One region of the Leifsonia sp. A12D58 genome, then DNA from elsewhere that is predicted to be linked to it. Evidence: predicted binding sites of a transcription regulator. Region 1 holds the regulator's gene; the other holds the start of a gene.
What was found. The regulator HrcA, encoded in region 1, represses chaperone genes, less so after heat shock. The targets are predictions, from matches to a motif close to TTNGCACTCGNNNNNNNCGAGTGCNAA.
Positions count from the first base shown of each region.

Region 2: groES (co-chaperone GroES) is a predicted target of HrcA. The motif match lies at 3,611-3,637, and genes of this name have one in related genera.

Region 1 is NZ_JBLJAT010000002.1:178,142-184,150, forward strand. Features, by position in the region: gene ACMT3I_RS06690 (16S rRNA (uracil(1498)-N(3))-methyltransferase) at 1-647, opposite strand, end outside; gene dnaJ (molecular chaperone DnaJ) at 656-1,765, opposite strand; gene hrcA (heat-inducible transcriptional repressor HrcA) at 1,816-2,838, opposite strand; gene ACMT3I_RS06705 (DUF4870 domain-containing protein) at 3,019-3,483, shown strand; gene ACMT3I_RS06710 (DUF4870 domain-containing protein) at 3,654-4,028, shown strand; gene ACMT3I_RS06715 (iron-containing redox enzyme family protein) at 4,339-5,454, shown strand; gene ACMT3I_RS06720 (glycosyltransferase) at 5,451-6,009, shown strand, end outside.
Region 2 is NZ_JBLJAT010000001.1:63,356-69,364, reverse strand. Features, by position in the region: gene ACMT3I_RS00380 (ABC transporter ATP-binding protein) at 1-78, shown strand, start outside; gene ACMT3I_RS00375 (ABC transporter substrate-binding protein) at 698-1,996, opposite strand; gene rarD (EamA family transporter RarD) at 2,190-3,143, opposite strand; gene groES (co-chaperone GroES) at 3,238-3,534, opposite strand; gene ACMT3I_RS00360 (THUMP-like domain-containing protein) at 3,675-4,895, shown strand; gene ACMT3I_RS00355 (hypothetical protein) at 4,876-5,235, opposite strand; gene ACMT3I_RS00350 (hypothetical protein) at 5,406-6,009, opposite strand, start outside.

The DNA of each region.
Region 1 (6,009 bases):
TGGGCCAGCTCCGATGGCGCGATGCCGCCTTCGGGTCCGACGACGAGAACGATGTCGCGCTCGGCCTCGCCCTGCGTACCAGCCGCAGTCGCGTCGAACTGGGTCAGGCGAGCGGATGCCGTCGGGTCGAGCAACAGCATCCGTGTCTCGCCGGCCAGCTTCACCAACTGCTTCGTCGTCGTCAGATCTTCAACGACGGGAAGCCACGGCCGAATCGACTGCTTGCTGGCTTCACGCACGATGGTTGCCCAGCGCTCACGCCCCTTGGCGATCTTGGCGCCCTCCCAACGGGAGATAGAGCGTGCGGCGATCCACGGAATCACGCCGTCGACGCCGAGCTCTGTCGCTGCCTGGATGGCCATCTCGTCGCGATCGCCCTTGGCAAGGGCTTGAACCAGACGGATGCGCGGGGTCGCCGCAGCGTGCAGCGTCGCCTCGTCGACACGAAGCGTCAGCTCGCCGGGCTCGGCGGTGACGACGGTGCCTGAGACGATCAGACCGTGCCCGTTTCCGAGCAGCAATGACTCGCCGGGGCGTACACGGCTGACGGTGACTGCATGCTTGGCTTCGCTGCCGCCGATGCTTACGAGCGCGCCAGGCGCACACGCATCAGGCTGGAGCGACTCGTCCAGGTAGAAATGGGCCATCGACGCGCCTAGCCGAGGAAGCGATCGCGCAGTTTGGCGAAGAGTCCCTGCTGGAACTGGCTGAGCTCAGGGGCGTGCCCCTTGTGCCTGGCCGCGAACTGCTGAATGAGCTCTTTCTCCTTGTGGTCAAGCTTCGTCGGTGTGACAACCTGGATGCCGATCTTGAGATCGCCCCGGCCGCTGCCACGCAGCTTGGTCACGCCACGGTCCTTGACCGTGATGATCTCTGCACTCTGCGTTCCCGGCTTCAACTCGACCTCGAGGTCACCATCGAGACCCTTGATCGTTGCGGTCGTCCCGAGGATTGCATCGGCCATCTGCACTTCGAGCGTGCACAGCAGGTCGTCGCCGTTGCGGCTGAAGACGTCGTTGTGGCGCACCTTGATCTCAAGGTAGAGGTCACCGTTGGGTCCGCCGGCAGGTCCGGCTTCGCCGCTGCCCGGCATCTGCAGGCGCAGGCCGGTGTCGACACCTGCGGGGATGTCGACGGCAACAGTGCGGCGGGCGCGGACGCGGCCCTGACCCTGGCAAGTCACGCAGGGCGTGGCGATGATGGTGCCGTAGCCTCGGCAGGTGCCACAGGGGCTTGACGTCATCACGTTACCGAGCAACGAACGAACCGCGCGCTGGATGCTGCCGGTTCCGTGGCAGATGTCGCAGGTGACCGGCGAGGTACCCGGCTGGCAGCAGCTGCCGTTGCAGGTCTCACAGACGATGGCCGTGTCGACCTCGAGATCGCGGTGGGTGCCGAAGATGACCTCGTCGAGGTCGATTTCGACGCGGATGAGTGCATCCTGGCCGCGTTCGCGACGCGAGCGGGGTCCGCGACCGCCACCTCCACCGCCTCCACCGAAGAACGTCTCGAAGATGTCCCCGAAGTTACCGAAGTTACCGCTGTCGAATCCGCCACCGCCCTGGCCACCCATGTCGTACTGCTGGCGCTGCTTGGGGTCGCTCAGTACGTCGTAGGCGTGTGTGACGAGCTTGAACTGTTCAGAGGCCTCTGCGCCGGGGTTCACATCGGGGTGCAGCTGTCTGGCCAGGCGTCGGTATGCCTTCTTGATCTCGTCGATCGTTGCGTCTTTTGAAACGCCCAGGACTTCGTAGTGGTCAGCCAAAAGCGGCTCTCCTTGTTGATCTGTCGTACGGGAAAATTGGAAATGAAAAGCTAGTTCTCGCCGAGGTGGCGAGAGAGGTATCGGGCAACGGCGCGAACCGCAGCCATGTTGTTCGAGTAGTCCATGCGGGTCGGGCCGAGCACACCGAGCCTGGCGAGGTCGCCGCCCGACGAGGTATATCCGCTCGTCAGCACCGAGGTCTCCCCGAGGCCGAACGATGCGTTCTCGCGCCCAATGCTCACAGACACACCATGCTGGTCTGATGCCATCTCGCCGAAGAGACGAAGAAGGACGACCTGCTCCTCGATTGCCTCGAGTACCGGGAAGATACTGCCGCTGAAGTCTTCTTCGGTGCGCACCAGGTTTGCAGCGCCAGCCATCACGAGGCGGTCGTGGCGGTTGGCCCCGACCTGTTCGATCAGAGTGGCGACGATCGGGTCAAGCAGGTCGCGCACAGGAACGGGACCGAGGCTCTCGGCCTCTCGCAGCGCGTTTGCCGCCTCGGCCATGCTCAGTCCGCCGACTGCGTGGTTGAGAGCAGACCTGACCATGCTGAGCTGCTCTTCATCCACCACGCGCGGCAGATCAATGACGCGCTGCTCAACTCGGCCCGAATCGGTGATCAAGACAGACAGCACCCGGCGGTCGGTGAGCGGAACCAGTTCGATGTGGCGCACTCTGGCGCGAGACAAGGACGGGTACTGAACCAGGGCAACCTGGTTCGTGAGCTGGGACAGCAGGCGAACACTGCGGGCGAGTACCTCATCGAGGTCGGATGACTGACCGAGGAAAGTTTCAATTGCCGTGCGTGCAGCGGGCGACAACGGCCTCACATTGGCCAGGTGATCGACGAACAGCCTGTAGCCCTTGTCGGTGGGGATCCGGCCCGACGAGGTATGGGGCGCTGCGATGAGTTCTTCCTCTTCAAGCAGGGCCATGTCGTTGCGGATGGTCGCGGCTGAAACACCGAAGGAGTGACGGTCGACGATCGATTTCGATCCAACCGGCTCGCGTGACGCGACGTAGTCCTGGACAATCACCCGCAGGACTTCAAGGCTGCGTTCGGACACCATTCAGCTACAGCCTCCCTCTTCACTCGGCACGCGTACAAGCATTAGCACTCGCATTGACTGAGTGCTAATCATATCGCGTCAACCTGAGGCTTCTTTGATTGCCATGGGGAGTTTCACGGCAGTAGCGTTGACTGTTACAGCGCGTTGCGTGTCCACGTATCCGCCTGAAGGGCATTGATCATGACTGATCCACATGCACAGACTCCCCCTGATCCAAGCGATGGCGCCGGGCAACGAGACGCCAATCCGCAGGCCGCACGCGATTACGGGCAGCCACCCTCGACTCCGCCGGCACCGCTCTCGGCAATGGATGACAAACAGTGGGCATCATTTGCACACCTGGGCGGCATCCTGGGGTTTCTGCCGTCGCTCATCATCTGGCTGGTGTTCAGGGACCGCGGTTCGTTCACCAACGTTGAGGCTAAAGAAGCCCTGAACTTTCAAATCACCCTGGGGATCGGGTATGTCGTGATCTACATCGCCACCTTCGTTCTTGGCGTCATCACGTTCGGTCTGCTCTCGTTCCTCAGCAACCTCATCTGGGTGCTGTGGATCATCGGCGTGGTCTTCTCAATCCTCGGCTTCATGAAGGCGAAAGACGGTTTCCACTATCGCTATCCGTTCGCCATCCGCTTCATTAGTTGAGCGGCTCACGGTGAGCTGTCGCCCGCTTTGCCTGCAGGCCGCTCACCTGGACAAAAACTAAACACTCGCACAGCCGCGATGCGCGACATCGTTCCAGTGGCTACTGTGATCACTGCACGTCATCTCATCGTCCTCAGCCCGCGCGATTCAAGCGCCAGAAAGGAATCATCATGTCTGACGCACCTCCCCCTCCTGCCAGCCCGTACCAGGGTCCCAGCCAGCTCAGCCCCGCTGACGAGAAGCTCTGGGCGACGCTCGTACACATCGGTGGCATCTTCTTCGAGTTGCTGCCCGCACTGATCGGCTACCTCGTCCTGAAGGATCGTGGCCCGTTCATCCGCCAGCACACCGCTGCGGCGCTGAACTTCCAGATCACAATGCTGATCGGCTACATCATCGGGGCCATCCTGTCGCTCATCGTGATCGGCTTCCTGATCATGTTCGCCGTGTGGGTAGTTACAATCATCTTCAGCATCCTGGCTGCCGTCGCAGCCAACAAGGGCGAAACGTACGTCTACCCGCTGTCAATCAAGTTCGTGAGCTAGTCACGTCACTTCGCGTCAGCGAACAGAACCGCCTGCCAGGCTTGTCCTTGGCAGGCGGTTCTGCGTTAAGCGCAGGTCTTCACCAGTCGATCAGTTGAGCGTGTTGAGCGTGTTGAGCGTGGTCTCACCGTGGCGAATTCCGCGACCGCCGCAAAATGGGCGCGGGATATTGCGGCTGGCGCGCGAAAAAGCCCGCGCCAGCCGGAATATTGCGCGCCCAGCTGATGTGAAAGCTCACCCACCGACCAATGCATCGCGCCAGACACCAACCGGGGTTGACCATTCCTGATGCCAGATGAACTCTAGGGGCATGGACACCCCAGGCAATCAGGCGACAGAGGCATGCCCCACCGCGACCTCCCCCACGTTTCACTCGAGAGGCCCACTCAGTCAACGACTCCTCATCGCTCTGGCTGGCCGCCCGTCGGCCGAAGCCCCCGAGCTGGCCGACTATCTGGGCGACATAGAACGCTCATTGGCAACCACTGCCGATGTTCTTCGGGACGGTGATCTGCAACTCACGCTCTTCATGCTCTACGGGCTGTTCTACGGAGACGTCGGCGATGTCGAAGACGGATGGGAGTGGCATCCGGTGACCCTCGCTGCACGCGCTGCTATCGAGGAGAGGTTCGAGCGGGAGTTGCGCGAACGCGTGCAGGTTCCATCGCTGCCGGCGACAGAGGCCGAAGCTGTTGCGGCCGCCCTGTTTCGTCTGACCGGCAAGGAGTCGGGGCCAAGCCTCGCGCGCTTCATTGCCCAGCGGGCGACAGCGAACCAGCTGGTGGAGTACGTGATCCATCGTTCCGTCTACACGCTCAAGGAGGCCGACCCGCACTCGTGGGCTATACCGCGCCTCACCGGCAGGCCAAAGGCAGCCCTCGTGGAGATTCAGGCTGATGAGTATGGCGGTGGTCGAGCCGATCGGATGCATTCAGTGATCTTCGCCCGCACCATGAGAGGACTTGGACTTGATTCTCGCTACGGGCAGTACGTCGACCAGGTGTCCGCGCTGACGCTGGCGTCGATGAACATGATGTCGATGTTCGGTCTCAATCGTCGTCTGCGCGGCGCTATCGCCGGACACTTGGCTGCGTTCGAGATGACCTCGTCAATTCCGAACCGTCTCATCGGCAACGGCTTCCGTCGACTGGGTTTTGGTTCTGACGTCACTGACTACTTCGACGAGCACGTTGAAGCGGATGCCGTGCACGAGCAGATTGCCGCTCGCGACCTCGCCGGGTGTCTAGCCGAGGATGAGCCAGCCCTCCTGGCCGACATCTTCTTCGGCGCGAGTGCCTGCCTGGCTGTCGACGGGCTGGCAGGGCAGGAAGTCCTAGCGGCATGGACCTCAGGGCGTTCCTCCCTGCGTGTTCCGCTCACCCCGCTGGCCGCTGCCGCATCTACTCTCACTCCCTCGATACCGTGAACGCGCCCCTGCGTGCCGACTACGTGCTGCCGCTGCTCTGGCGGGATGACAGCGGAACAGACGAGCTCACCGACTACCTGCGCACACTCAGCGGATGGATCGCCGTCACCGTCGTTGACGGGTCGCCCGGCGGCATGTTCGACGACCACCACGGCCGGTGGTCTGGGTTCGTTCGGCACGTTCGTCCTAACCCGTGGCCAGGCAACAATGGCAAGGTCGCCGGTGTCATGACTGGCCTGTTTCTGGTTGACGGTGACCGCGTGGTCATCGCCGACGACGACGTGCGTTACGACCTGCCTGCTCTCAGCCGAATCGTCATCGCGCTGGACAACGCCGACGTGGTGCGCCCCCAGAACTACTTCACCAGCCTGCCCTGGCATGCCCGCTGGGATACCGGGCGCACACTCATGAACCGTGCGCTCGGCGCCGACTACCCCGGCACTCTCGCCGTGCGGCGGGAGCTCATTCTGGCGGTCGGTGGATACGCCGGTGATGTCTTGTTTGAGAATCTTGAGCTGATTCGCACTGTGGCCGCGGCTGGCGGCCGCGTGATTC
Region 2 (6,009 bases), on a different contig from region 1:
TACACGGGTACCGGACGTGAGCTGTTGAAAGACCCCAAGGTCATCGGTCTCTACCTCGGCACTCTCGGCCAGGACTGATTCCGAACGCGCTGCACGCAGCGGGGAGCACGCGATTGCGTGCTCCCCGCTGCTTTTTTGTGTGCCGGGGTGCTGGGGTTGCTGGGGTTGCCACCTCCCCCGATGCATAACTCCTGCAATTTGCGGCCGCACACGGCACGGCCCCTGATTTTCCGGGCGCCCAGATCGCCCGGCGGCCAACCAGCAGGAGTTATGCAACACCCAGCTGCCCCCTGCTGCCCACCGACTACGTGATGAATGGCCGTCCGTGCACAACTCCTTCAGGCCGTGCATAACTCCTGCAATTTGCGGCCGCACACGCCACGGCCCCTGATTTTCCGGGCGCCCAGATCGCCCGGCGGACAACCAGCAGGAGTTATACAACACCCAGCTGCCCCCTGCTGCCCCTGCTGCCCACCGACTACGTGACGAATGGCCGTGCACAACTCCTTCAGGCCGTGCATAACTCCTGCAATTTGCGGCCGCACACGGCACGGCCCCTGATTTTCCGGGCGCCCACATCGCCCGGCGGGCAACCAGCAGGAGTTATGCAACAAAAAGCGGGCCAAGGAACAAGCAACGGGCCAGGGAACAAAGAAGGGCCCCGACCGAAGCCGGGGCCCTTCACACGCGGTGCTAATTAGTTGATGCGCTTGTACGTGTTGTCTGCGTTGTACTGGTAGATACCGATGGTTGCTTCGGTCGGGTCACCGTTCTCGTCGAACGTGACCGGGCCGGAGTAGCCGTCGTAGTCGATCTGCTCGCCCTTCTTGAGCAGCTCTGCACCGCTCTTGAAGTCGGTGACCTTCGTGCCGTCACCGGTTCCACCGGAGACCTGACGGAGGTAGTCAGCGATCGACGTGCCAGCAGTGTCATTCGCTGCGTATGCAGCGAGTGCGATGAGAGTGACGGCGTCGTATGACTCAGCTGCGTAGCTGTAGTCGGTCAGCGTCGGGTCGATCTCCTTGAGGCGGTCGGTGAAGTCACCGAGCGTGGCGGTGTCGAGACCCGGCAGGGTGCCCTTCGAGCCGGTGATGAGACCGGGCGCGAAGTCAGCCGAGTAGTCGGCGAGGTTGCCATCGACGAAGTAGAGCTTGTCGCCAGGGAAGCCGGTTCCGACGAGCGCCGGAGTGATGACCTTGGCCTGGTCGAACGTGATCAGTGCGATCGCGTCCGGGTTGGCTGCCGTCACCTCAGAGATCTGCGACGCGAAGTTGGAGTCACCTTCGTTGAACAGCGACGTCGCGACGACCTTGCCGCCAGCACCTTCGAACGCAGTCGTGACTGACTCGGCCAGGCCGGTTCCGTACGAGTCGTTCAGCACGATAAGGCCAAGGGTCGAGTTACCATCTTCAGCGATCAGGTTACCGAGCACCTCGCCCTGCAGCACGTCAGACGGCGCTGTACGCCAGTACAGGCCCTTGTCTGGGTAGTCAGTGAAGTCTGCCGAGGTGTTTGCCGGCGAGAACTGTACGACGCCAGCGCCGACGATCTGGTCGATCACGGTCTTGGAGACACCGGAGGATGCTGCACCGACGATGGCTGAGACCTTCTGCGACAGAAGGTCGGTCACCGACACGGTTGCGGTATCGGTCGTGGTGTCACCCGAGTCACGCAGGATCGCCTCAATGTCGATGCCGAGTCCGGCGTCCTGGATATCCTGAACTGCCAGCTTGACGCCGGCTTCTTCGGGCGGCCCGAGGAAGGCGAGAGCGCCACTCTGGGGAAGGATGGTGCCGATCTTCAGACTGAGATCGCGGTCGCCGGCATCGATCTGGTTTGCGTCGCCGCTTGCAGCCGGGCTACTGGTGTCGGCCGGGGTGTCTGCCGAACCGTTGCTGCATCCAGTGAGCAGGAGTGCGCTGACGCCGACCATGGCGATACCAGTGACTACTGCCCGAACTGAGCGGGAGGCCGAGGCCTTCGCGAATACGCTCATGTTGCTCCTTGGGACTAGGAATACTTAAAGAACACAGCAACCGACTGGCTACCGTCCTGTCACAGTATTGACAGGAACCACCTGAAACAAGACAACCGTGTAACAACCGTGTAAACCGACCCAAATCGTTACGATTTATCATCTGATCGCGGATTCTCTCTCACACCAGACGGTGAGCGGCCCGGTTGTCCCCCTAGACCGGCTCGAGGGTTGCTCGCCGCGGTGCTCGTCCGGCGACAACCATGTCGATAGTGAGCATGACCAGGGCCACCCAAACCAGGCCGAAACCTACCCAACGTTCGACCGGCATCGCTTCGTGTAGTACCACCACGCCCACGAGCAGTTGCAGCACGGGTGCGAAGTACTGGATCAGGCCCATCGTGGTGAGCGGAAGCCGCCTGGCCGCCGCAGCGAAAAAGAGCAGCGGCACGGCCGTAACGACACCGAGTGTCACCAGGCCAAGCGTGTGCCCCGGCGAGATGGTGCCGAATGTCAGCCCGGACAGTGCGGCTACGACGATCAACTGGATGATGGCGATCGGTGCCAGCCAGGCAGTCTCCAGCGTCAATCCGGTTACGGCATCCACATCGTTGCCGACCTTCTTCTTGATCAAGCCGTAGAAGCCGAACGAAAAAGCGAGGATCAGCGAGATCCACGGCACAGCACCGTAGCCGACGGTGAGTACTCCCACCGCCACCACACTGATACCGACTGCAAGCCATTGCATGAAGCGAAGCCGCTCCCGCAAGACGAGCACGCCGAGAAAGATCGTGACGATCGGGTTGATGAAGTACCCGAGAGCGGCTTCGACCACGTGTCCGCTGACCGCCGCAAACACATACGTCTGCCAGTTGACGTAGATGAAGACGCCCGCGAGTCCCATCGTCAGCACCACCCGTGGCTTCTTCAGCACCGCGGTGAGCGCACGCCACTTGCGAGTGACGGTGATGACCAGCGCGCAGAACAGCAGGGAGAACAGAACGCGCCACGCAACGATCTCGAACGCATTCGTCGGTACGAGCAACAGGAAATACAGCGGCAGCATGCCCCACAGCACATAGGCCGAGACGGCGTAGATGAGGCCCTTGCTGTTTTCACTGCGGTCGACCCGTACGGGAGCGGGGGTTACCACTGGTTCTGCTGACATCTGCCAATCCTAGGGCCGGTAGAAACCAGCCTCGCAGAAAAAGATCGGGCCCCGGATAGCGATGCTATCCGGGGCCCGATGATGAAGCGTAAAACTAGCGAACTACCACTGCGAGAACATCGCGAGCCGAGAGAACGAGGAGGTCTTCTCCGCCGAACTTGACCTCGGTTCCGCCGTACTTGGAGTAGATAACCTTGTCGCCGACTGCGACGTCGAGCGGGATGCGGTTGCCGTTGTCGTCGATGCGGCCGGGGCCTACTGCAACAACTTCACCCTCCTGGGGCTTCTCCTTGGCAGTGTCAGGAATGACAAGACCTGAAGCAGTAGTCTGCTCTGCCTCGACCTGCTTGATGACGATGCGATCCTCGAGCGGCTTGATGGAGACCGACACGGTTGACCTCTTTCTTAACTAAGACATAGGGTTGGCAGACTCACGTCGAGAGTGCTAATTCGAGTTTAGGGCGCATCTGGCACTCACGCAACGTGAGTGCCAGACAATGACGGCACCGGCATCGGTGCTACCGTGACGTAATGGATCGCTCAGAGCTCGTCGAGCTGTTATCACCAGAGGGCCTGCGGCTTCTCGATTCCCTTCCCGCGTATGAGTCGAGTGCAGATGTTGTGCGACTTGTCGCCGATCTGCGAAAGGCCGGCCACTCTCCCGGGCTGGTAGCCGCGGTGCTCACCCAGTCGAAACTGCGCGCAAAGGCCCAGGGCAAGTTTGGTGAATTCGCCGCGCGGATGCTGTTCACCGAGGCGGGCCTGGAGCAGGCCACCCGGCTTCGAGTCGCAGCCTTGCACGCTGGCCGCTTTGCCGGAGCAGGCCTGCACAAAGTCGCAGATCTCGGATGCGGTATCGGCGGCGACGCGATGGCGATGTCCGCCATGGACCTCGCAGTGACGGCCGTCGACACCGACGAGATTACCGCCACAGTCGCGAGTTTCAACCTTGCTCCGTTTTCCCAGGCGCACGTCGAGCAGGCAAACGCAGAGACATTCGACCTGACCGGCTTCGACGGCGCCTGGTTTGACCCCGCCCGTCGAACCGCAGGCCATGGCAACACATCCCGGTTGACGCGGCCAGAGGACTACTCCCCCTCGCTCGACTACGTCTTCGGTCTGGCCAACACACTCCCGCTCGGCGTGAAGCTCGGCCCAGGCCATGACCGCGACGCGATCCCAGTGGATGCCGAGGCCCAATGGGTCTCCGTCGACGGCCAGCTTGTCGAGATGGCCCTCTGGTTCGGTGTTCTCGCACGAGAGAACATCCGCCGCTCGGCGCTCGTCCTCACCGCAGGTGGGGTCGCCGAGCTCAACGCGGCCGCAGATACCGAAGATGTCGATGTTGCACCACTTGGGCAGTACGTCTACGAACCTGATGGCGCCGTTATCCGCGCGCGCCTCATCGGCGACCTGGCCCGCTCGGTCGATGCGGGGATGCTGAGTGAGGGCATCGCGTACTTCACCTCTGACACCCTGGCCGATTCACCGTTCGCCACGGCATTCCGGGTGATCGATGAGCTGCCCTTCGACGAGAAGAAGCTGAAGCAGGCGCTGAAGGCACGCGGGATCGGCACTCTTGAGATCAAGAAGCGCGGTGTGGATGTCGATCCGGCAACGCTCCGTACCCGTCTGCGTCTGACAGGCACAGCGTCGGGAACCCTCATCATGACGCGGGTCGGTGGAAAGCGCACTGCCCTGTTGGTCGAACGCGTGGCGCGTCCTGCGGCTTCTACAGTCTCGGAAAAATGACGGCGATCAGCACGATCCAGCCGACGCTGAGCACCAGGCCGATGGCGCCCGTCAGAAACCCGTAGATCCACAGCCCTCCGGCCATCCGCTCGGTGCGCCTCGCTACCAGGCTGAGCACCAGGGCGGCTACTGACAACAGAATCCCCCAGACTCCGAATACCGCGAGCAGCAGACCGATCAGGCCGCAAACCAGCGAAGCGACCGAGAGTTCGCGGCGTTCGGTAAGCGCCTGGATCTCAGCGTTCGTGTAGACGTACGGCACCCACTCTGTGGGAGCCGTCACCGTCGACTCGTAGGCGAGCTGCCCCTCGACGGGAGCTGGCGGACGTGTCAGGTCCAACCGGAAGTCATCGTTTGGCGTCTCAGGTTCCGGGTGCGACCCAGCCTCCGAGGGCGCCCCGGAGTCACTGTGCTGCCCAACCATTGAAACGACCTCCGAGAATGAGCGTGGGCGCCACGCGATGTGGCGCCCACGCTGAATTGAGCGACTGAGTTACTACTGGCTGCTGCCTAGTAGTTGTAGTTGTATCCATTGGACGGGAACGACGCGATAACGATCGCCCAGCCGATGATGCTGATCACGGCGATCGCAAGACCGACGAAACCGGTGATGATGCCGGTCAACCACATGCCCTTGGCCCGCGGCTCCTTCGACCGTCCGAGGAATCCAAGGACGACGGCACCGGCGGGAATGATGAGACCGAGGATGCCTCCGACGATGGGCAGGAAGACCACGGGGAATCCAAGCAGACCGACGATACCGGCGACCAACGAGATGATGCTCAGCACCGGCTGCTTGGCCGCGGGCGCTCCGCCGTATGGCTGCGCACCGGGAGTGCCGTATCCAGGCGGCGGCGGAGTTGGCGCACCGTATGCCGGCGGCTGGCCTCCGGCTGCGTACGCGGGTGGCTGCTGCGTCGGAGCACCATAGGGGCTTCCGGCAGCCGGAGCCGGAGGGGTCGGAGCGACTGGGGGCACCTGAGGGGCTTCCGGAGTGCCAGGTGTGCCGGCGGCGTTGGGAGAGCCTGGGGTATCTGGGGTGCCAGAACCCTCTGGTGTCGAGGGGGTCGATGCCTGTGGGGGCTGCGGGGTAGCCGCAGCAGTCGTGGCATCC